Regions from separate parts of the Pelosinus sp. UFO1 genome, predicted to be linked through region 3. Evidence: riboswitches for the same ligand, from Rfam matches in the RefSeq annotation. Region 3 holds a riboswitch; each other region holds the start of a gene.
What was found. A riboswitch is a leader RNA that binds a small molecule or an ion and turns the genes downstream of it on or off. The one in region 3 is predicted to bind thiamine pyrophosphate.
Positions count from the first base shown of each region.

Region 1: another riboswitch for thiamine pyrophosphate. It lies ahead of thiD (bifunctional hydroxymethylpyrimidine kinase/phosphomethylpyrimidine kinase); the one in region 3 lies ahead of thiW (energy coupling factor transporter S component ThiW).
Region 2: another riboswitch for thiamine pyrophosphate. It lies ahead of thiS (sulfur carrier protein ThiS); the one in region 3 lies ahead of thiW (energy coupling factor transporter S component ThiW).

Region 1 is NZ_CP008852.1:3,390,289-3,398,187, reverse strand. Features, by position in the region: gene UFO1_RS16095 (glucosaminidase domain-containing protein) at 1-348, shown strand, start outside; gene UFO1_RS16090 (efflux RND transporter periplasmic adaptor subunit) at 925-2,043, shown strand; gene UFO1_RS16085 (efflux RND transporter permease subunit) at 2,055-5,219, shown strand; gene UFO1_RS16080 (hypothetical protein) at 5,296-5,724, opposite strand; TPP riboswitch at 6,099-6,210, shown strand; gene thiD (bifunctional hydroxymethylpyrimidine kinase/phosphomethylpyrimidine kinase) at 6,365-7,174, shown strand; gene cytX (putative hydroxymethylpyrimidine transporter CytX) at 7,164-7,899, shown strand, end outside.
Region 2 is NZ_CP008852.1:1,453,231-1,461,129, forward strand. Features, by position in the region: gene UFO1_RS06505 (sensor histidine kinase) at 1-796, shown strand, start outside; gene UFO1_RS06510 (DUF3369 domain-containing protein) at 815-2,341, shown strand; gene deoD (purine-nucleoside phosphorylase) at 2,399-3,100, shown strand; TPP riboswitch at 3,150-3,252, shown strand; gene thiS (sulfur carrier protein ThiS) at 3,379-3,588, shown strand; gene UFO1_RS06525 (thiazole synthase) at 3,593-4,363, shown strand; gene thiH (2-iminoacetate synthase ThiH) at 4,374-5,477, shown strand; gene thiF (sulfur carrier protein ThiS adenylyltransferase ThiF) at 5,474-6,100, shown strand; gene thiE (thiamine phosphate synthase) at 6,135-6,785, shown strand; gene thiC (phosphomethylpyrimidine synthase ThiC) at 6,782-7,899, shown strand, end outside.
Region 3 is NZ_CP008852.1:3,826,823-3,834,721, reverse strand. Features, by position in the region: gene UFO1_RS18190 (hypothetical protein) at 184-642, shown strand; gene UFO1_RS18185 (aldo/keto reductase) at 823-1,968, shown strand; gene UFO1_RS18180 (TrmB family transcriptional regulator) at 2,177-2,986, shown strand; gene UFO1_RS18175 (AzlC family ABC transporter permease) at 3,075-3,788, shown strand; gene UFO1_RS18170 (AzlD domain-containing protein) at 3,785-4,087, shown strand; gene UFO1_RS18165 (peptide deformylase) at 4,111-4,605, shown strand; gene thiM (hydroxyethylthiazole kinase) at 4,695-5,534, opposite strand; gene thiW (energy coupling factor transporter S component ThiW) at 5,515-6,048, opposite strand; TPP riboswitch at 6,476-6,582, opposite strand; gene UFO1_RS18150 (MerR family transcriptional regulator) at 6,781-7,584, opposite strand; gene UFO1_RS18145 (penicillin-binding transpeptidase domain-containing protein) at 7,726-7,899, opposite strand, start outside.

The DNA of each region.
Region 1 (7,899 bases), 440 kb from region 3:
TTTGCACAAGCATTACATGAGACGGGTAACTTCCGTTATGGCGGAGATGTTAGTCCTATGCAAAATAATTATTCCGGATTAGGGACTACTGGTAACGGCGTCAAAGGTGCTTGGTTTCCATCGCCAGAAATTGGTGTAAGGGCACAAATTCAGCATTTGCTAGCTTATACAGCAACGCGCCCACCTTTGATGTCAGTTGTTGATCCTCGCTATGATCTGGTAAAACGATCGGAAAAGTTTGGACAGTCTCTTACCTGGACGAATCTAAATGGAAAATGGGCTGTTCCTGGGAATACATATGGACAAATGATACTCAAAATACATGAGAAAATTATAACTGAAAAGTAATGATAAAGAAGACTTGATTCAGATGGAGTTTTAACTCCATCTGAATCTTAGTCGCACTTATCCAGGGACTAAGCCGCTCTTAACTCCCACTTATAGAAGATGGGAGTCTTAGAGCGGCTTACTCATCGGATAAAATAGGTGTTTAACAAACACCTATTTTACGGAATCAGAAAGTTTAACACTTTCTTGATTCCAAGTAAGAACGACTAAGGCTTCTGCCTTCGTCTGTGGACTTGGCTTAAGCCAAGTCTTTTCTTATCTCTCTAAAATAAAATAGGTGATATTTTTATAAAAATATTAGCATATAAAATAAAGTTGAAATTTCTTTTCTTGAAGGAAGGATTTGTAATAAGTTTGTCGAAATGGTTAAACTTGACTAGTTAGTCATTAGATAAAGGAGTGATTTGGATAAGTGTGAGCATGATTCTATACCTTTTCTAAGGTATGTTCCATAAAAAAGTTGTGGTACGAGAATACAAGGTCACAATAGCGGTCGAGGTTAGGGTTAATTTCAGTAGAGTTAAGGAGGTAAGTGAATTGGTTCATATAAGTTCAAAAGTAAGATGGCGCAATTATATGGTATTAATAATTCTTAGTATGGTGCTTGTAAGTGGTTGCAGTAAGCAGGGAGCGCCAGCACCCCAGGCTCCAGAGGTAAAGGCTATGCAGGTAGTTCGGAAAGATACTCCGATTGCATATGAATTCGTTGGCACAGTAGAGGCCAAGAATGAGGTTCAAATCAGAGCCAAAGTTTCTGGTAATATAGTAGAGAAAATGGTGACAGGCGGGGCAGTGGTTTCTAAAGGGCAGCCTTTATTTCGTATTGACAGCCGTCAGTACAATTCTGCACTATTAACAAACCAAGCTACAGCAGCACAGTCGGAAGCTGTTTTAGCGAGGAGTCGTCAAGATGTAGGAAGGTATAATCAGCTTGCATCTCAAGGTGCAATTTCTCAGCAGACCTTAGATAATGCATTATCAGAAGAACAACAAAATGCAGCAGCTGTTAAAGCTAATTGGGCTAAAGTGCAGCAAGCGCAAGAGGATATTGAGGATACTCTTATTGTTTCTCCTTTAGATGGTCGTATTGATGTGAATGACTTAAGTATTGGTAGTTTTGTTACTGCAGGGTCAACAACTATGGCTACGATTTCTTCTGTTGATCCAGTTATGGTGAAATTTAGTATGAGTGAAAATGAATACTTACAGTTTGCTAAAAATAGTAAGGGTGCGTCTCCAACAGAATGGGGTCGGGACTTGAAGCTCATTCTTAGTGATGGTTCTACATATCCGTTATCGGGTCAGATTGAGCAAGTTGATAAGGGGTTAGCGACTGGCACAGGTACACTCAGTTTCAAAGCATCTTTTAGCAACCCTAATAAACTTCTTGTACCAGGTATGTTTGCTCGTGTTGCAGTCCAAAGCGAGGTCCGCCAAGGAGCTCTCCTAATTCCACAAAGAGCCGTGCAACAAATGCTGGATAAAACTTTGGTTACTGTTATTGGCGAAGGCGAAAAAACAGAAACAAGGGCAGTTAAAATGGGTACAAAAGTCGGCAATATGTGGGTAGTAGATGAAGGTGTAACAGAAAATGACCGTATTGTTGTAGAAGGGTTTGCGAAGACTCCGCCAGGAACACCTGTAACGGTAATAATGATTGGCCCGGATGATTTAAACGCTCCGGCGAAGCAATAGGAGGTAATCTGGTGGCAAAGTTTTTTATTGATCGTCCCATTTTTGCGATCGTATTATCGATTGTTATTGTTTTAATTGGTTCAATTTCAGCCTTTAATTTGCCGATAGCCCAATATCCACAAATTACACCACCACAAGTTAGTGTTAGTGGTAGTTATACAGGTGCAAATGCTGAAGTTGTAGAACAGACAATGGCCCAATTGATTGAACTACAGGTCAATGGGACTGAAGATATGGTTTCTATGCAGTCTACTAGCTCCGATTCTGGTTCTTACTCTTTAACGGCAAAATTTGATTTGAGTAAGAATGCGGATATGGCAACTGTACAAACTCAAAATCGGGTAGCCCAAGCCAATGCGTCGCTTCCTTCGGAAGTAACAACGGCAGGTCTTACAACCCGTAAGGTTTCTCCTGATAATTCTCTAATCTTTACATTATGGTCTCCTAAGGGAAGCTATGATAGCACTTTCTTAAAAAACTTTGGCAGTATTTACCTTGTCGAAGATTTGAAAAGAATCAAGGGTGTAGGGAATATTATGGAGTATGGTGCCGATTATGGCATGAGGATTTGGCTGCAGCCAGATAAAATGGCTCAGTTAAAATTGACGGGTAGTGATATCGCCAGTGCGATTAGTACTCAGAATATCCAGGCTCCTGCGGGAACTATTGGTCAAAGACCAACATCTTCTCAGCAAGAATTTCAATATACGGCAAGAGTACAAGGACGTTTGACTGAGCCAAAAGAATTTGAAAATATTATTGTTAGCTCTCAGAATGGCAACTTTACTCGTATAAAAGACATAGCGAAAGTTGAAATGGGAGGCAAAGATTATGGCTTCCAGGCTTTTCTTAATGGACATCAAGCAGTAGCTTTTGCTGTTCAACTTACAACTGATGCAAATGCCTTAGAAACCATTACGCAGGTTCAACAAAAATTAGAAGAAGCATCCAAGAAGTTCCCATCGGATGTTGCTTATTATTCGGTTGTTGATAATACAAAATTCGTACGCGAATCCATGAAGGAAGTTGCGAAAACTTTTGCAGAAGCACTGCTGTTAGTGCTGTTAGTAGTATTTTTGTTTTTGCAAAGCTGGCGTGCAACACTCATTCCAATGCTCGCAATCCCAGTTTCCTTAATTGGAACCTTTGGTGCATTTATGGTGATGGGCTTCTCCATTAATACTTTAACTCTTTTTGCTATGGTATTGGCCATAGGACTCGTAGTAGATGATGCGATTATTGTAATTGAAGCGGTAGAGCATCATATGAGGTACAATGGCATGAGCCCCAAAGAGGCAACTAAATTGGCTATGAGTGAAGTATCTGGTCCCGTTGTTGCGATTGCCTTTGTGTTAGCATCTGTATTTATTCCCGTTGCCTTTTTTGGCGGGACAACAGGTGTTTTATACAAACAGTTCGCCTTAACAATCGCAGTTTCCATGGCCTTGTCCGCCATCGTGGCTTTATCTTTAACACCGGCCCTATGTGCGTTAATACTTAAACCTCATGATCCGGATGCCCATTCTGGGCTCCTAGAAAGATTTTTTAACAAATTTAATGATGTGTTTGAGGCTACCGTAGAGCGGTATGGTAGAGGTTTGGCTAAATTAATCAAAAGAGCTGCTTTGGGTGTTGTATTCTTAGTGGTACTTTTATTAATCACTGGTAAACTATTTCAACTCGTTCCATCTTCCTTTGTTCCTAGTGAAGACCAAGGGTACTTTATTTCAAGTATTACCTTACCAGAGGCGGCAAGCGCGAGTCGTACCGCTACTGTTGCTAGTAAAATAGCCGAGGATATGCGTGCTCAACCAGGGGTAGCGGATACAATTGTAGTGCAAGGTTATGATATTTTAGCTGGTGCTGCGAAAGCAAATTCAGCGATTATTTTTACGAAACTTGCTGATTGGGATGAAAGAACCGCTCCAGGATTAGGTGTAGAGCAACAAGTTATGAAGGTTTTAATGAATGGTTCTCATGTTCCTGAAGCTAGGGTTGTTTCCTTTAATGCTCCTTCCTTACCGGGGATTGGCACCGTAGGTGGCTTTACCATGATGATTGAGGATAAAGGTGGTAATACCATTGAAGAAATCGATAGGGTTTCTAAACAATTTATGGCTGCTGCCCGTAAACGTCCGGAAATTGGGATGATTTACTCTACTTTTGGAATAGATACTCCTGGTTATCGTTTTGACGTAGATCGGGAAAAAGCAGAGCAGTTAGGCGTACCAGTAAAGGATGTATTTACAGCATTACAAACCTTCCTTGGTGGCGTACAGGTTAATGATTTTAACCGTTTCGGAAGGTCCTATAAAGTAGTCATGCAAGCGGAACAGCAGTTCCGAAATGATGTTGAAGGAACTCGCTTCTTCTATGTCCGTAGTTCATCTGGAGTGATGGTACCACTCAATACCTTATTAAAACCACAAACAATTACGGCACCTCCTGTAATTAAAAGATTTAATGGTTACAGAACGATTCAAGTTGGTGGTAATCCTGCACCTGGTTATAGCTCAGGTCAAGCCTTAACTGCTCTAGAAGAAGTGGCAGCTGAAAACTTGCCTACTGGTTTTGGTTATGAATGGGCTGATCAGAGTCGTGAAGAAAAGATATCTGGTGGCCGTGCTCCTTATGTCTTTGGTTTTGCCTTGCTGTTTGTATTCTTATGCTTGGCGGCTCTTTACGAAAGTTTTGGTATACCTTTTGCAGTTCTTTTGTCAGTCCCTACCGGCATATTTGGGGCTTTCCTATTCCAATTTGTACGTAATTTGCAAAATGATGTTTACATGCAGATTGGTATGGTTATGCTGATTGGACTATCAGCTAAAAACGCAATCCTAATCGTTGAATATGCGAAGGTTAGGGTTGATAAGGGCATGGACCCTATTAAAGCAGCTATTGAAGCCGCTAAATTAAGGTTACGTCCTATTATAATGACTTCCTTAGCCTTTATTATTGGATGTTTACCTCTTGTAATTGCTACAGGAGCTGGTGCTGGAGCGAGAAATTCTATGGGTACGGCCGTTGTTGGCGGTATGCTGGCAGCTACACTGCTAGGAATTTTCTTAATCCCTGTACTCTTTGTTCTAATTGAGCAGGGAGTGGGTGCTTTAAATAAACATAAGCAACATAAAAAGGAATTGCAGGCATCTCATGATGCAGGTTCTGCAAAATAAGTAATAAAAAAAGAAGACTTGGGTTCCAGTGGAGTGTAACTCCGTCTGAGCCTAAGTCTTCTTCTCTTTTATGGCATTATCGATGTAGGTTGACTTTCGAAGTGTGGTATTCCTTAGCGATACGTACTGGCTTCGTCATAAACCGAACGGGAATAGAGCAAAGGAATGTTGTCAGATCATTACGAATTTCTTGGTTCAAACGAGAGGGTTTTGTTATGATGCGAGACAAGAGGAATTCGCCATAAGTTTGGGAAGAGGTTTTTTTGAGTAAGTTTTCAGGGTTAATAGTATCATTTGTTGGGGCAGGAGAAGAGGTAATGGTTGTTTTATGTATTAGGTTACTTGGTAGAGGCGTTGCAGTAATTTGCCGATAAGGTCCAATGGTTTTTCCACATTCTTCACAAGATATTTGTACAATTAAGTTGTTATTGTAGTCAATATCATGAACAGCCTCTTGATTGCAGCGTATGCAGAATAAAACTGCTTTAAAAGACTCTTTGCACATAATAAGACCTCCTTTATTGGGGATTTCTCATATAGGAGATATAAAATCTACTTATATATCATAGCAATAGGAAAAAATAAACATTGTTCTTATGGTAAGACTGAAAAAATAAGAACTAATAAAGTTTATGTTTTTTCTTTTAATTTAGCACCTAGGTTTTTGATGAATGTAGAAGTAGGGTATGGACTATAGGGTGCACAAATTAGTAAAGGGTTGTTTGTTATTATTAACAGAATTAGGTATTTTCAATACAGTGATCTAATTATTACGGCACAAATCGGTTAACTATAATAAAGTGTTGTAGAGTAAGATGTAAGTGTCCTTGCATAAGAAGTTGAAAAACTAGTTTGGATATGTTACGATGATGCTGAACTGAATAAGGCAAGGGGGGCTGGAGAGGCTGGCTGAGATATAGATCTGATAAAATCTATGACCCTGTAACCTGATCTGGGTAATGCCAGCGGAGGGATAGCGATAGAGTTTTTGTATACCAAGCGCATCCCTATGGATGTGCTTTTTTACATGATAGAGTATTATAAACCACAAAGACGCAATGCCGCTATCGCGGCACACAAAAGCAAACGTTCCATAGTGTCCTTTGTGTCTTTGTGGTTGAATATTTTTTTAAGGGGGAATTTGTATTAAAAAGGTACTTACGATAGCAGGTTCCGATTCTAGTGGTGGAGCTGGAATTCAGGCTGATTTAAAGGCTTTTTGTGCTCATGGGGTATTTGGTATGAGTGTCATAACAGCAGTGACAGCTCAGAATACTCAAGGCGTATTTGCTGTACAAGATATTGATGTAGCTGTTATAGAGAAACAAATAGAAGCTATTTTTGATGATATAGCAGTTTCAGCTGTTAAAATTGGTATGGTTTCTCGCATCGAAACCATCCGAGCAGTAGCCAATGGCCTCAAAAAGTTTAATGCCCAGAATGTTGTTGTGGATCCCGTAATGATATCAAAAAGCGGATATTATTTACTCCAGCCTGATGCAATGGAGGCATTAGTATCTTGTTTATTGCCTTTGGCGACAGTGCTGACTCCTAACATTCCTGAAGCGGAAGAAATCAGCGGCAGGAAGATACATAGTTTAAAAGATATGGAAGAAGCCGCTAAAGCCATTCATCTGTTAGGGCCCAAATATGTTCTCTTAAAGGGAGGTCATCGAGAAGAGGATGCGGTTGATGTCTTATTTGATGGGGAAACCTTCCACCATTTTGGCTCCTTGCGGATTGCCACCCAAAATACGCACGGTACGGGTTGTACTTTGTCAGCTGCTATTGCGGCCAACTTGGCAAAAGGATATTTGGTGCAAGAGGCAGTTGCGCGGGCTAAAGAATATATTCATACCGCAATTGAACATTCTTTTTCCATCGGTAAAGGGGTTGGTCCCGTCCATCATTTCTATAATTTATATAAAGGTGCAGGTATGTTAGATGACAAATGAAAATAATAATACACTTGGTTTTACCCATTATTTATTCTTGTGGTTTGGTGCGGCTGTGTCGATTGCGGAGATTTTAACAGGCGGGCTATTGGCTCCTCTTGGTTTTCAAAGTGGTGTGACCGCCATTGTCATTGGTCATGTGGTGGGGACCGTTATGATGGTGTTATGTGGCATCATAGGAACTCAGGAAAGGATACCAGCCCTAGTATCTACCAGAATTTCTTTCGGAGCCTATGGTTCCTATTTATTCTCCATACTAAATGTACTGCAACTAGTAGGTTGGACAGCCGTTATGATTATTTCAGCGGCCAGATCAGCCAATGAAATAAGTAAAATGCTTTGGGGTATGGATCAAATGTCCTTGTGGAGCATTGGTATTGGTGGTTTAGTTCTTTTATGGATTGCTCTGGGTAGGGAAGGCGGCTTGAAGAGGCTTAATATGTTGGCCGTGTTTCTCTTATTAGGCATAACTGTGATACTAAGTACCGTTGTATTTAAGGATAGTTCCGCTTTAAGCGTACTACCTGCTGGTGGTATGTCCTTTGGTGAAGCGTTAGAACTTAGTGTAATTATGCCCTTGTCTTGGTTACCGTTGATTGCAGATTATACTCGTTTTGCAAAAAGTAAAACAAGTGCCGCCTTAGGCAGTGGCCTTGGCTACTTTATTGGCAGCTGCTGGATGTATATCATTGGTCTCGGAGCCGCTATTGTTGCTGGCAACCCAG
Region 2 (7,899 bases), 2.4 Mb from region 3:
GAATTCTACCTTGCGGCAGACCTTGGAAGATTTGCATCAGGCTCGTCGTCACTTGGTAGAGTCAGAGAAAATGGCCTTATTAGGTGAGTTAGTAGCAGGTATAGCCCATGAAATAAATACACCGATAGGAAATAGTATTACGGCAATTTCGCATTTGACAATGTTGACAGGAGAATTCAATCAAAAATTCTTGGGTGGTCAAATGAAACGATCCGATTTAGAAACCTATTTAGAGTCTTGTAATAAAGTAAGTAAAATTATTACTACTAATCTAGATCGTGCTGCAGAGTTGATTCGTAGTTTTAAAAAAGTTGCAGTTGACCAATTAGTTGAAGAACGACGGAATTTTGATTTAAAAGAATACATACAGGATGTATTGATAAGCCTAAATCCTCAATTAAAAAAGACTCAGCACAAGATAAACGTAACTTGTCCTGAGGGCATTAATGTTTATTGGTATCCCGGAGCCTTTTGGCAAATTATATCAAACATGCTGAATAATTCCATATTGCATGCTTATGATCCAGAAGAATCAGGCACGATTTCCATTACTATTTCTTATGAAGCTGGGATTATTACCTTGATTTATGCAGATGATGGAAAAGGTATGGAGGCAGAGGTACAAAAGAAGATATTTGAGCCATTTTTTACAACTCGGCGGGGTACTGGTGGTACTGGTCTTGGTATGCATATTGTATATAATCTGGTGGTTTTTAAAATGAAAGGAACCGTTGAGTGTGCTAGTCAGCTGGGAAACGGTACGGTTTTCACAATAAAACTTCCAGAACGTACTTAAGATAAAGGAGAAAGAATCATGGATGATGAATTGTTATTTGTAGAAGAGACGGATGTACGTGATACTAAGGCAGCAGGACAGATAAAAGTTTTGATCGTTGATGATGAAGAAGAAGTACATATTGTTACCAAGTTAGTATTAAATAACTTTGTATTTGAAGGTAAAAAGATTGAGCTTCTTAGTGTTTATTCTGCTAGTGAAGCTAAGACGGTACTAGAGGAACATGGGGATATTGCTCTTATTTTATTAGATGTTGTCATGGAGAGAGCTGATGCCGGGTTAGAATTGGTAAAATACATTCGAGAAGTTATGGAAAATAAGTTGGTACGGATTGTATTGCGTACGGGCCAGCCGGGGGAAGCGCCAGAAGCCCAGATTATTGTAGAATACGACATTAATGATTATAAAGAAAAAACGGAATTAACAGCCCAAAAGCTGATAACTACCTTAATCTCTGCGTTACGTTCTCATCGAGATTTATTGACAATTGCCATGAATAAACAAGGGTTAGAAAAAATTATCAAGTCTTCACCTGAGATTTTTCGTATGCAATCCATGCAAAACTTTGCCGCTGGCGTACTAATGCAACTCATCGCAATGCTTGGACTTAATAAGAATAGCTTGTATGTCAAGGTATCGAGTTTTGCCGCTACGCGAAAGAAGGACGGAGAAATAAAAGTTTTAGCAGCTACAGGTACCTTTGATAGTGAAACCTACGAAGATATTTCGATTGACGTGAAAAATAAACTTGATTACGTTCTTATGGCAAAACAAAGTATATTTTTTGAGGATTACTTTATCTTATACTGGCAAAGTGCAGACGATTATGTGTACCTAATTTATATGGAAGGTGGACAAAGACTTAGTGAGTTAGATAGGCGTTTATTAGATGTTTTTTGTTTAAATGTTTCTTCTGCCTTTGAAAATCTTAAATTGCATTTAGAAATGTATAATACACAACGAGAGGTTTTCTTTCGTTTGGCCGAAGTGGCAGAAACACGATCAAAAGAAACAGGCAATCATGTAAGGCGTGTTGCTGAATACGCTCGTTTGCTGGCTGAAAAATATGGATTACCAGATGATGAAGTGGATCTCATTCATTTGGCGACTCCTATGCATGATATAGGTAAACTAGGGATACCTGACGAGATATTAAATAAACCAGGGAAATTAACACTAACTGAGTTTGAAGTTGTCAAACTTCACGCTAATATTGGCTATGATATGTTAAAGGGATCTCATTTAACGATGTTAAAAGCAGCAGCTATTATTGCGCAGCAACACCATGAACGATATGATGGCAAGGGATATTCCAGTGGGCTAAAAGGGGAAGAAATTCATATTTATGCTAGAATCGCCGCCATTGCCGATGTATTTGATGCACTAAGCTGCAAAAGAGTATATAAAGAAGCCTGGCCATTAAATGAAATTTTGACCTATTTCAAAGAAGCTAGGGGAGGGCAATTTGATCCTGTATTAGTTGATTTGTTTTTTGCTAATTTGGATGAAATCATTAAGGTGAGAGAAAAGTATGCAGATGAATAATTGCGGCGTACTTCTGGGGATTGTATAATATGGTTAGAATAGGATGGAGGTAGAAAAATGAGTTTACATATTGATGCAAAAGAAGGCGATATCGCTAGTACGGTATTAATGCCTGGTGATCCACTTAGGGCCAAGTTTATAGCGGAGAACTTTTTGGAAAATGCTGTTTGTTATAATGAAGTGCGCGGTATGTACGGGTACACAGGATATTACCAGGGCAAAAGAGTTTCTGTACAAGGTTCGGGAATGGGGATTCCTTCTATATCTATTTATGCCCATGAGTTAATGGCGAGCTATAATGTGAAAAATATTATTCGGATTGGTACTTGTGGATCATTACAGGAAAATGTAAAAATTAAGGACATTGTTCTAGCTATGTCAGCTTCTCATGATTCTAATATTAATCTACAACGGTTTGAGGGTATGACCTTTGCTCCTACAGCAAATTTTGAATTATTAAAAAAGGCATATGATGTAGCACAGCGGTTAGGGATTGAAGCTAAAGTCGGAAATGTGTTTACAACGGATACCTTTTATCATGATGATTATGAGGATTGGAAGCGTTGGACCAAATTTGGTGTATTGGCGGTCGAGATGGAAACTGCAGGATTATATACTTTGGCTGCAAAACATGGTGTAAAAGCGTTAACCATTGTGACAGTGAGTGATAGCTTAGTTACAGGTGAAGCTACTTCTGCTGCAGAACGCCAGACGACTTTTACGCAAATGATGAAAATTGCTTTAGAAATGGTAGAGTAAAAAAAGCATTGCACTTTATGAAGGTCTATAATATACTGTAGGAAATTACATATGATGCTGGGGGAGCCTTATGGCTGAGAGGGAATTTCGATTCCTGACCCTTTGAACCTGATGTGGTTAGTACCATCGTAGGGAAGCTATTTTATATTTGTGTATGTTATTTATAAAAGCTTATCCTCTTTGGATAGGCTTTTTTTATTTGCCATTACATGTTTCAAATATTTCTCTACGATCGCTAGCTATACTATTTCATTCTTAAAATGCATTAAAGAGGTGAGGTGAAAAAGTTGGAGGTTATGCTAAACGGAAACCTTGAAAAATTAGCGAAGGAGATGAATTTATTTACGTTTTTACTTAGTAAGGGTTTGAATCTCGACACCATTATTGTGGAATATCAAGGTAATATAGTAAAGAAAGAGGAATGGGCAATGATTACTTTGCAAGATAAAGATTGTTTAGAAGTGCTAAATTTTGTTGGCGGAGGCTGATTTGATGAGTGATTCATTAATGATTGGTGGGAAAAGCTTAGCTAGTCGTCTATTTATTGGTACAGGTAAATATTCTGCAGACACTATGATTCCTGAAATTATAAAAAAATCAGGATCACAAGTTATTACCGTGGCGCTTCGAAGAATCGATTTTAATTCTCCTACTGGGAATGTGATGGACCATATTCCCTCCAGTATGCAACTCTTGCCGAATACTTCTGGGGCGCGAAATGCACAGGAGGCAATACGAATTGCTCGGTTAGCCAAGGCCGCAGGGTGTGGCAATTGGATTAAGATTGAGGTCATTTCGGATAATAAATACTTGTTGCCAGACGGCTATGAGACAATTAAAGCAACGGAAATATTAGCTAAGGAAGGGTTTGTAGTATTACCTTATATCAGTCCAGATTTAATGGTAGCAAAAAAACTAGTTGAAGTTGGTGCAGCAGCAGTTATGCCATTAGGTGCCCCCATTGGCAGTAATCGAGGTTTAAAAACCAAAGAATTATTAAAAATAATGATTGAGGAAATATCTTTACCAGTGATTGTTGATGCAGGGATTGGCAAACCTTCCGACGCTTGCGAGGCGATGGAAATGGGGGCAGCAGCTTGTTTATTAAATACTGCAATTGCTAGCGCAGACGATCCTGCCTTAATGGCTGAGGCATTTGGTATGGCTGTAATTGCCGGGCGTAAAGCGTATTTAGCGGGTCTTGGGCGTTCTCATAAGTGGGCAAGTTCTTCATCTCCTTTGACTGGATTTTTACATAATTGAGGAGGAAACTATGAGCTTTTATGATGAGTATTGGCAATATGCTAAAGGCAATATAGAAGAAGTATTCCAAAATACAACCTCTGAAGATGTTGTAAAGATTCTTGGGAAAGAGCGGTTAACAGCAAAGGATTTTTTAGCATTATTATCTCCTAAAGCGGAAGAACATTTAGAATCAATGGCCCAAAAGGCAAATCAGTTGACCGTACAAAATTTCGGGCGTGTCATTTTATTGTACACACCTATGTATTTATCTGATTACTGTACAAATCAATGCACCTATTGTGGTTTTAATATAACCAATACGTTTACCCGTAAGCAATTGACCATGGAAGAAGTAGAAAAAGAAGCCAAAAATATTGCGGCTTCCGGCATCCAACATATTTTAATTCTAACAGGAGATGCTCCAGTAAGAGCTGGCGTCTCTTATATGGAAGATTGTGTTCAGATCTTAAAAAACTACTTTTCCTCCATTGCGATTGAGGTCTATGCCTTAACAAAAGAGGAGTACGCCAAACTTGGAGAAGCTGGCGTAGAGAGCATGACAATGTATCAGGAAACCTACAATCCAATCATCTATGACAAACTCCATGTGAAAGGGCCTAAGAAGGATTATCACTTCCGCCTTGATGCACCAGAGAGGGCTTGTCAGGCTGGTTTGCGCTCTGTAAATATTGGAGCTTTGCTCGGGCTTGATGATTGGCGAAGAGATGGATTCTTTACGGGCTTGCATGCTAACTACTTGCAAAATAAATATCCAGATGTAGAGGTCAGTATATCACTACCTCGGATACGTCCTACTATGGGGGCTTGCGAAACGGGAAGCAGCGTGAACGATAAGAATATGGTTCAATTTATGACCGCTTTTCGATTATTTATGCCTAGGGCGGGGATGCCTTTATCGACTAGAGAAAGTGCAGAATTTCGGAACTACGCTATTAAATTAGGGATTACGAAAATGTCTGCAGGAGTCAATACTGCAGTAGGGGGACATATTGAGGTTCAGGAAAACGCAGGACAATTTGCCGTTTCTGATACACGGAGTGTGAAGGAGATGTCTAAGGCCATTCTGCAATTAGGTTATCAACCTGTATTTAAGGATTGGCAAGCTATATGACAGTAAAATATAGAAATTTATTTGAAAAAGCATTAGGTATGGCTCTAGGAGAGAACAATTTAGAAAAGATCCAACAAATTACGGTAGGTATTGGAGGAGCTGGGGGACTAGGTTCCAACTGCGCAGTGAATTTAGTGCGCAGTGGTTTTAGCAATTTTGTAATTGTAGACTTTGATACAATTGAGTCTTCTAATCTTAATAGGCAGTTTTATTTTTACAATCAAATTGGTAAATCTAAGGTAACGACCTTAAGGGAGAACTTACTGGCAATTAATCCTGCTATACAAGTCCAAATCTTGCAGGAACGAATCGAGGAACACAATGTTGCTGCCATGTTTAAGGATTGCCATATTATTGTTGAAGCCTTTGATCAAGCAAACTATAAGAAAATGATTGTAGAAGAATACCTACAGTCTGAAAAGTTTATTGTGTCTGCTTCTGGTATCGCCGGCTATGCTGATAGTGATGAAATAAAAACTCATAAGATTAGAGAAAATTTATATGTTGTCGGTGATTTATCCTCTGCTGTTGGCAAGGAGTTGCCGCCTTGTGCTCCTAGAGTTAGTATTGCGGCAGCAAAACAGGCAAATCTTATTTTACAATTTGTGTTAAATAACCTCTAATGTCAAAACGATAGAGGAAAGGTGGGGTGATTGTATGGATAGGAATTATTCCTTACCCAATGATTTATACTGTATTACAGCGGAAGACTTTTCCTTAGGTCGAAGCAATATTGAAGTAGTAAAACAATGGATTGATGCTGGTATTAAAGTCATTCAATACCGCGAAAAAGATAAAAGTATGAAATTGAAATATCAAGAGTGTAAAATCATTCGAAGGTTAACAAAAGAAGCGGGCGTATTTTTTATTGTTAATGATGATATTGATTTGGCAATGATGGTGCAAGCTGACGGAGTACATATTGGACAAGATGATTTTCCTCTTGAGGCAGTGAGAGAATTGGTGGGTGATATGATGATTGGTATATCAACTCATTCGCCCCAGCAAGCCCAAGAGGCTGTTGCTTCAGGCGCCGACTATATTGGGGTAGGGCCAATTTTTAAAACTTCCACAAAAAAGAATGTATGCCAGCCAGTTGGACTAGAATACTTAGATTATGTAGTTAAGAATATACCCATTCCCTTTGTTGCTATTGGGGGGATAACAGAAAGTAACGTAGCAGAGGTTGTTAAAACGGGAGCAAAATGTATTGCTATGGTTACAGAAATAACGAAAGCTCATGATATGGGCGATAAGATTCATAAGGTTAGAACAATAATAAAAAGTATGGGAGAGAATATACAATGACATATACGACACAGATGGATGCAGCAAAAAAAGGAATTGTAACAAAAGAAATGAACTTAGTAGCTGCTAAGGAAAACATGGATGTAAAAAAACTCATGGATTTAGTGGCGCAAGGAAAGATTGCTATACCAGCTAACAAAAATCATACATCTTTGCAAGCGGCAGGTGTTGGGGAAGGCCTTAGTACAAAAATTAATGTCAACTTAGGTGTATCAGAGGATTGCTGTGATATTGAGCAAGAAATCTGCAAAGTAAAGAAAGCCATCGAACTAAAGGCTGATGCCATTATGGATTTAAGTTGTTTTGGTAAAACCAGGGAATTTCGTCGCAGATTAATCGAGTTTTCACCTGCGATGATTGGTACGGTTCCTATGTATGATGCTGTTGGCTTTTTAGATAAGGAATTAAAAAATATTACAGCAGAGGAATTCTTATCCGTTGTTGAGAGACATGCAGAAGACGGTGTAGATTTTATGACTATCCATGCTGGACTCAATCGAGAAACAGCAGGTAAGGTTAAGTTAGAGAAAAGGTTAACTAATATTGTATCTAGAGGTGGGTCGTTGCTTTTTGCTTGGATGGAACTTAACAATCAAGAAAATCCTTTCTACGAACACTATGACCGAGTGTTAGATATTTGTGCTAAATATGACGTCACTATTAGTTTGGGAGATGCCTGTAGACCAGGTTGCATAAATGATGCGACCGATGCAGCGCAAATTCAAGAATTGATTGTATTAGGAGAATTAACAAAAAGGGCTTGGGCAAAAAATGTGCAAGTGATTGTTGAAGGTCCTGGTCATATGCCGTTGAATCAGATTACAGGTAATGTAATGTTGCAGAAGAAGTTGTGCCATGGTGCGCCTTTTTACGTCTTGGGACCCCTCGTTACAGACGTTGCACCTGGCTATGACCATATTACCAGTGCGATTGGGGGAGCGATCGCCGCTGCCGCTGGAGCCGATTTTCTATGCTATGTAACGCCAGCAGAACATTTACGTCTGCCAACGATGGAAGATATGAAGGAAGGTATTGTTGCCGCTAGAATCGCTGCTCATGCTGCTGATATTGCCAAAGGAGTATCAGGGGCTAAAGATTGGGATAATCAGATGAG
Region 3 (7,899 bases):
TTATATTTTAATGGTAAATAGAGTAAAATTAGGAGCTGTTTTTTCAAAGAAAACATTATGATTTTGTATGGTGGATATAAGAAAAAAAGATGGAATTGATTTAAGATAGAAATGTCTTTTTGATTCCCCAGGAAAATACGGGCAAACTAGATAAAAGCATTGTTGGTTATGGAGGGGGTTATTATGGTAAAAAAGAGAAAAGCAATTTACTTTGTGATAGTAGTATTGCTATTGCTGGGTTTTTATTTTATTGGCAATCGTGGTTCTGAGAAAGTAGCACCAGGTAATACCATAGAATCACCCCCTGCAGCCGAGAGTGCAATGCCAAGTACGGAAAGGAGTGAGGAATCCACAAAGATAGAAAAACAAACATTAATTCCTCCGCCATCTTCTCAGGGAGAGAAGATGGAACGCCCTCCTTCATTACAACCTGTTACTCATGGGGAATCAGACAATCTGGAAGAGCAGTCTTACTCTATCAAAAATAAGAAAAAAGAAATATCGATTACACCAGGTGTGACTTTTCAACCTGGTAAAAGCATAAGTGTAAAAATACCTGGTGAAGATGAAACTATTCGGATTAAACTTGATAAGACATATCATCCAGGTGGATATAATGTACTTTGGGAGAAAAAATATTAGAAGATTGTTTGGGAAATAATACGGTAAGGTTACCTTGACAAAGAAAAGTAAGATGAGTTATTATTAATTCGAAAGTTATCGAAATGTATTAAGTGTAATTATCAGGAGGATAAATATCATAGATACGGTCAAGGCTAAAATAAATTAGTTGTAAAATAAAAAAAAGGTGTGATTATTTTGCTGTATAGAAAGCTTGGGAAAACAAATGAAATGGTTTCAGTGTTAGGATTTGGTTGCATGAGACTGCCCCTTATTGGTAGCGATCCCACGAATATCGATGAGGAAAAAGCAATAAACATGATTCGGTATGCTATTGATTCAGGCGTGAACTATGTTGATACTGCATATCCTTATCATGGTACAGGTTTTACCAAAGGCGGAGAAAGTGAACCCTTTGTCGCTAAAGCCTTAAAGGATGGATATAGAGGGAAAGTCAAACTAGCGACGAAGCTTCCTAGTTGGTTGATCAAAACAAGGGCTGATATGGATAAATACTTAAATGAGCAATTGGAACGCTTAGAGACAGATTTCATTGATTTCTATTTAGTGCATTCGTTGAATGCCGATGTTTGGCCTGTGTTAAAAGAAGCTGGAATTAGCGAATTCTTGGATCAAGCAATCAAAGACGGAAGAATAAAATATGCTGGATTTTCATTCCATGATCAAGCTGAACTATTCAAGGAAATCGTAGATTATTATGATTGGTCATTCTGTCAAATTCAGTATAATTATTTAGATGAAGAGTATCAGGCTGGTAAAAAAGGCTTGGAGTATGCTGCGACAAAAGGTTTGGGCATTGCTATTATGGAACCTCTTAGAGGCGGTAACATTGTTAATCTTCCTAAGGAAGCAAAAGAGATTATTGATCAGGCGGATGTAAAAAGAACACCAGCGGAATGGGGTCTACGATGGGTATGGAATCACCCGGAAGTATCTGTCGTATTAAGTGGTATGAGTGCCATGGATCAGGTTGTCGAAAATATAAAAGTAGCTGAGGAAGCACAAGCAAATTCATTTACAGCAAAAGAAGTGGCAATGATTGATGCAGTGAAGAGCATTTTTCAACAAAGAATAAAAGTAAACTGTACAGCTTGTGGGTACTGTATGCCATGTCCAGCAGGCATAAATATTCCTGGATGCTTCTCAACATATAATGATCATTCGGTTTTTGATGGTACTCCTGCGGCGAAACAAAGATATGCGATTTATTCGAAACTCGCAGCTCCCGCTTCCAAGTGTGTTGAATGCCTCAAATGTGAAAGTCACTGTCCCCAAGGTATTGAAATCCATAAAGAATTAAAGAACGTTAAACAGCTATTCGAGTAATAGGATTTAATCTTTGAGGGCATATAATTTGGTACTGTGATACAAATAAGTGAAGAAAATATACTAAAAGTCCTGTAAATCATATGAAATATGCATTTACAGGACTTTTATATATTGTAATTGCGTGAGAATCACTTAGAACAACTTGACAACCTTATAGTTATAAAATATAGTAGTTATATAAATAACGTCTAAAAAAGAGGGTAAGATGGAAAAAATACTGGCGGAAATACAAAAGCTTGGTTTTTCTCAATATGAATCAAAAGCTTATATCGCACTATTACAAAATTCTGCTGTTACTGGGTATGAACTTAGTAAACGTTCAGGAGTTCCACGTTCTATGATTTACGAGGTCATTAACAAGTTAATTGATCGGGGGGCGGTTTATACAATACCATCTGATCCTTTTAAATACTCTCCAGTGCCAGCACGTGAATTTCTTAAACGAGTACGCAGAAATATAGATGCTACGTTTGATTTCTTGGAACAATCATTAGGCTCATTAGAACAAGTTGGAGAGGTAAATGTAGTTTCCCATATTAACGGTTATGAGCCTGTATTGGATGAATTGCGAAGCATTATTGATGGAGCAAAACAAGAATTGTGGCTTTCTGTATGGAATCCTGAAGGATTATCATTGGCGGAAAAGGTGCAAGAAGCTGAGAAACGGGATGTAAAAGTATTATCTATTATGTTTGACAATGAGGATTGTCAGTTAGGGGTTACGTTTCATCATGACTATATGCCTCCTGAAGTTGTAAAGCAACGTATAGGAGGCAAATTAACCATAGCAGCGCGTGATAAAGAGGAAGTCATAATTGCAAATTGCTTAGATAAATCAAATTCTTGGGCTGTAAAAACCCATGATCCTGCATTAGTATTAGTCGCTACTGAATTTATTCGACATGATATTATGATAGAGACAATTACTCGCCATTTTGGGCCAGACCAGTTAGATAAACTTTGGCGGAATAATCCTGATTTACGATATGTTGTTGAGGGAAAGCGATCCGAATAAAAGGATCGCTTTAAATTAAATGTTTTAAGAGTAGTTATTGATCTAACCCCTATAAGAGTAGAGGTAGAATGGGAGGGAGAAGAGGAATATGCTTACGAGAAAAATGAGATTCATTGAAGGAGTAAAAGCAGGATTGCCTGTTGCCCTAGGATACATACCGATTGCAGTTGCCTTTGGCTTATTAGCAAAGTCGCTAGACATTCCAGCCTATATCAGTGTTTTAATGTCATTAGTGATTTATGCGGGTGCGAGTCAATTTATCGGGGTTAATTTATTAGTTTTAGGAGCTTCCTTTGGAGAAATTGTGATAACTACTTTTCTATTAAATCTGCGCCACTTTCTTATGACAGCTACCTTGTCACAACGGCTTGATGGGGAAGTGTCAAAAAAATGGAGGGCAATATTATCCTTTGGTGTTACAGATGAAACTTTTACAATTAGCGTGCTGCAAAACACAGGTGGATTATCTAAGTATTTCATTTTAGGTATTAACACGATAGCTTTTATTTCATGGAATGTTGGAACTTGGCTGGGACTATTTTTTGCAGCGAGTTTGCCTGAGGTAGTTAAAGCCAGTATGGGGATAGCTTTATATGCTATGTTTATAGGTTTATTAGTTCCCCATATTAAAAAATCAAAGCCTGTAGTAGTTGTTTCCTTATTGGCTGTGGTTATAAACTGTTTGATGTATTGGGCATCTATGATTTGGGGATTTTCAAACGGTTGGGGGATAATTATTGCAACGATAGCTAGTGCTGCCATAGGTGCAAGCTTTTATTCAGAAGGGAATGAGCAAGTATGAATCTAGTTTACTTGGTTTTGGCGATGGCTATCGTTACTTATATACCGCGGATGTTACCTCTGGTTTTATTACAAAATGCCTGTTTACCAAGATACATAAAGGGGTTTATGGGATTTATCCCCTATGCTGCATTGGGAGCGCTTATTTTTCCAGGAGCTCTCAGTTCAACTGGTGCTGGCAATTTGCAATCAGCAATTGTAGGATGTATTATAGCAATACTGATGGCCTGGTGGGAAATGAATCTTATATTCGTGGTAGTTGGAGGCATAGCGGGAGCTTTTATTGTAAATATATTTTAAAATGAAAATGGAGTTTGCTAAAAATGGCTGTACGAGAAATATTACTCTTAGGAAATGAATCTCTTTATCATGTTTCACGAGAAGTTACCGAGGATATGGATACAAGGCAGGTAGTTAACGATTTACAAGATACAATGTTAAATTTCAGAGAAAGACATGGTTTTGGTAGGGCTATTGCTGCGCCTCAAATTGGAGAATTTCTAAGAATTATTTATATGAATATTGATAATAAATCATATGCTCTAATTAACCCAAGATTGGAATTTGGGGAAGAAGAGTTTGAGGTGTGGGATGACTGTATGAGTTTTCCTGGATTAGAAGTAAAGATAAATAGATATAAAAAATGCAAATTATCCTATAAGGATCTGCAATGGAATGATTGTTTTTTAGAACTTGAGGGTGATTTGTCAGAATTAATTCAGCATGAATACGATCATTTAGATGGGATCTTAGCAGTACAAAGAGCAATAGACAATAAATCCTTTAGAATTAACCCTAAAAAAGCAGGATGTTTTTAACATAAGTTACAGCAAATTATGTAGTGAAAAAAAACGGCTATTCGCCTCCTAGTGGGCAAATAGCCGTTTTTGCATCTATACCTATTAGATTATCCACATTTAATTGGTGTGTATCTTATTTTTTGTTCCAATATATAATCTGATATGCTGAATATAGAGTCTAACAGTTTTGTTCTAAACTTTCCAGTCCCTTGTACATTATGGGATAATTCGCCACATATTCCCATCAAAGCAGTCGCCAAAACCGTTCCTCCAAGGATGTTTTTATTTGAGATAAAGGTTGCAGTTAAGACATTTAGCATACAACCTGTTCCTGTTATCATTGAAAGCATTTCACAGCCGTTTCTAATAAGATAGGTTTCAGTAGCGTCTGTTATAATATCAACAGCTCCTGTTGCGATTACAATAGAACCAGTCTTTGAAGAAAGAGTTTTTAGCATGGCAATGCTATTAGCAATCGTATCATCTGTAATAGCATCTTTTTCGCCCACATCAATCCCTTTGGCATCGCTTTTTGCATCACATAGAGCTTTTAATTCTGACATATTTCCTTTAATGACATTTGGGTGACATTCTGAAATAAATTTCTTTGTAAAATCAAGGCGAAGGTCACTGCAGGCGACGCCAACAATATCAATAATAGAAGGAATGCTTTTTTCAAAGGCGATTTTGCCGGAAATCATGATTGATTCCATGCGAGTGTCATTTATATTTCCGAGATTTACGGCTAGTGCTTTGGAAGCAGCTGTGATTTGGCTAACCTCACCGGGATGTTCTGCCATAATCGGTTTTGCGCCAACGGCAAGTACAGCATTAGCACAGTCATTGATTGAAATGTGATTTGTTATACAGTGAATCAGCGGTTTTTCCGCCTTAACTTGATGCCTTATTTCTAAGAGATCTGTAATATTAAGCATTTGGTTGGTCATAAAATTTCCCTCCCAAGCTTTTTTGAAAATTTGCAAGCATACCTGATTTTTTTAGCGACGTAAGAAAAAAGTATGCAATCGTTCCGCCGATCAGCGTTCCGCAAACAAATAGCGGCACATAAAAGAGCCATGTAAGCCCTGTTTTACCGTAGATAAAAGTCATAACCGGGTAAGAAACAATGGCTCCAATTATGCCTGTTCCGATAACTTCTCCTAGCACCGCATAAATCAATTTTCCCTTAGAAATTCTGTAAAAAACTCCTGACAACATGGCCCCAAAAACTGCACCAGTCAGTGCCAAAGCCGGAATTCCCATAACCATCATACGGATTACACCAATCAGTGTTGCACAGAGCAGGGCATACCAGGGGCCAAGCAAAACGGCACATACAATGTTAATAAAATGAGCCATGGGACACATTCCTTCAATACGAAGAATCGGTGAAATGACTACACCAAGTGCGACCATCATTGATAGAATGACCAGTTTTAAAAGATCGGATTTTCTGTTCATAAAAAATACCTCGCTAACAATATTTATTTTTAAGCAGAATATGCTTAAATCCTGTTTAGTGACAGAATACGTCATACAGGTGGAGCAATATTGTCATTGAGGTATATTTCTCGTATAAACTAAATAGCATCCCCTGTATAACCATACATCATATCAGGTCGGTCGAAGCTTAAAAGCTTCCTCTCATCTCGAAACACGAGCTCCCTCGCTATGTAGTTGTTTTTTTACGGAATCAGAAAGTATAACACTTTCTTGATTCCAAGTAAGAACGACTAAGGCTTCTGCCTCGTCCGAGGACTTGCAAAAGCCAAGTCTTTTCTTATAAGGCGCAGGACGCTCCTCCTCCACCTTTCGGAAACAAATTCCGAATTCAAACAAAAAGGGGACATACCAATAACGGCATACCCCATTTGTATTTATAGCATTAAATCACTATAGATTAATTTCCTACGTTGGCATTATCCAAATCAGGTATTGGGTCAAAGTTTGGTTACTTTTTCTCAGCCTGCCATACAAGCTCCCCAGCGTATTTAATTGTGGTTATTGTATCATAAGTGATACAATTTTTCAAATAAGACTCTTTTCTAGTTTCTCATATGTTCGTATAATATTCGAATACCATCCTTGATTTCCTGGGGTTCGAGATGCCCATAACCGTTTTTTGCTATTCCTATATGTCTTCATAGAAAAAGAACAGACATTATTGATCTGATCTTTTCCTATGAAGAGAAGTTAGCGTTTCTTTACAGGAAAATAAATTTGAGTAATAAAATCATCTGCAGATTGTGATTCCATTGGTCCTTTTACATATTGCTCATAAGGAGCTGAGGTAACGTCATAACCATTCTCATTTATCCACTCAGTAAGTTTAGCGTAACTATTTGGAAGAGTAGAGTAAGCACCTTTGCATGTAGCCGTTGCACAAAGCCCTCCGGCTAGTAGTCTCGTATGTTGATTCTGTACCTGAACAGGAAGAGCGACTTCTGTGTCATTATTAGCTGGATCGAACTCTTTATCATGATAAATTGACATTGGTGCTCCGGCAAACTGCATTCCATTTGAATGGGCCAGTTCAAATAGTTTACCAATGTATTTACAATAATCATGAACGCTCATAAGTTGTCTACTGTACAGAATATGCTGAGGCTTGTTTTCAACTAATGTTACTTCAATATCATCAATAAATGACATAATATCAACACCTCTTTCTAAATTTAAAATATCAAACTTTAATTGATTTTCCAGTAGTTTGTAGTGTTCAATTTTTAATTGGATTTCATTTTTTTTGCGTGTTATTTGGTTGAGAATATAATGATTATCGTGTATGGAAACCATTGCAGCTATTTCTTCAAGAGAAAAATGATACCCTTTTAGTCGGTTAATTAGTAACAGTTGGCGAATTTGGGATACCTCATAAAAACGATAACCAGTGTCTGGATTTATATGGGTTGGTTTGATCAAACCAATTGTGTCATAGTGTCGCAATGTTCTTGTTGTAACACCACAGATTCTAGAGAATTCTCCGATAGAAAGCACTTTACACCTCTTAATTTTTATTATTGATAGCTATCTCTTGTTTTAGTATAGTGCTTTACGCTACGTTAAAGTCAATAGTTATTTAGCAGTTTACTTGAAAGGTTAAACAACTTTCTAAAAAATACAGTAACTCGAAAGTATCTACTGTAAAACTCGAAGGTCTTTTAAAATTAATTTCGTGATCTCTCTGGCCTTTCCGCCGATTGCACCATCTGGAGCCTGAATATTAGTAGCGAAGAAATATCGATTTCCTTGTTTTTCAACACAACCGACAAACCACCCTAATATCCATTTATCATCTTGTAATCCCGAACC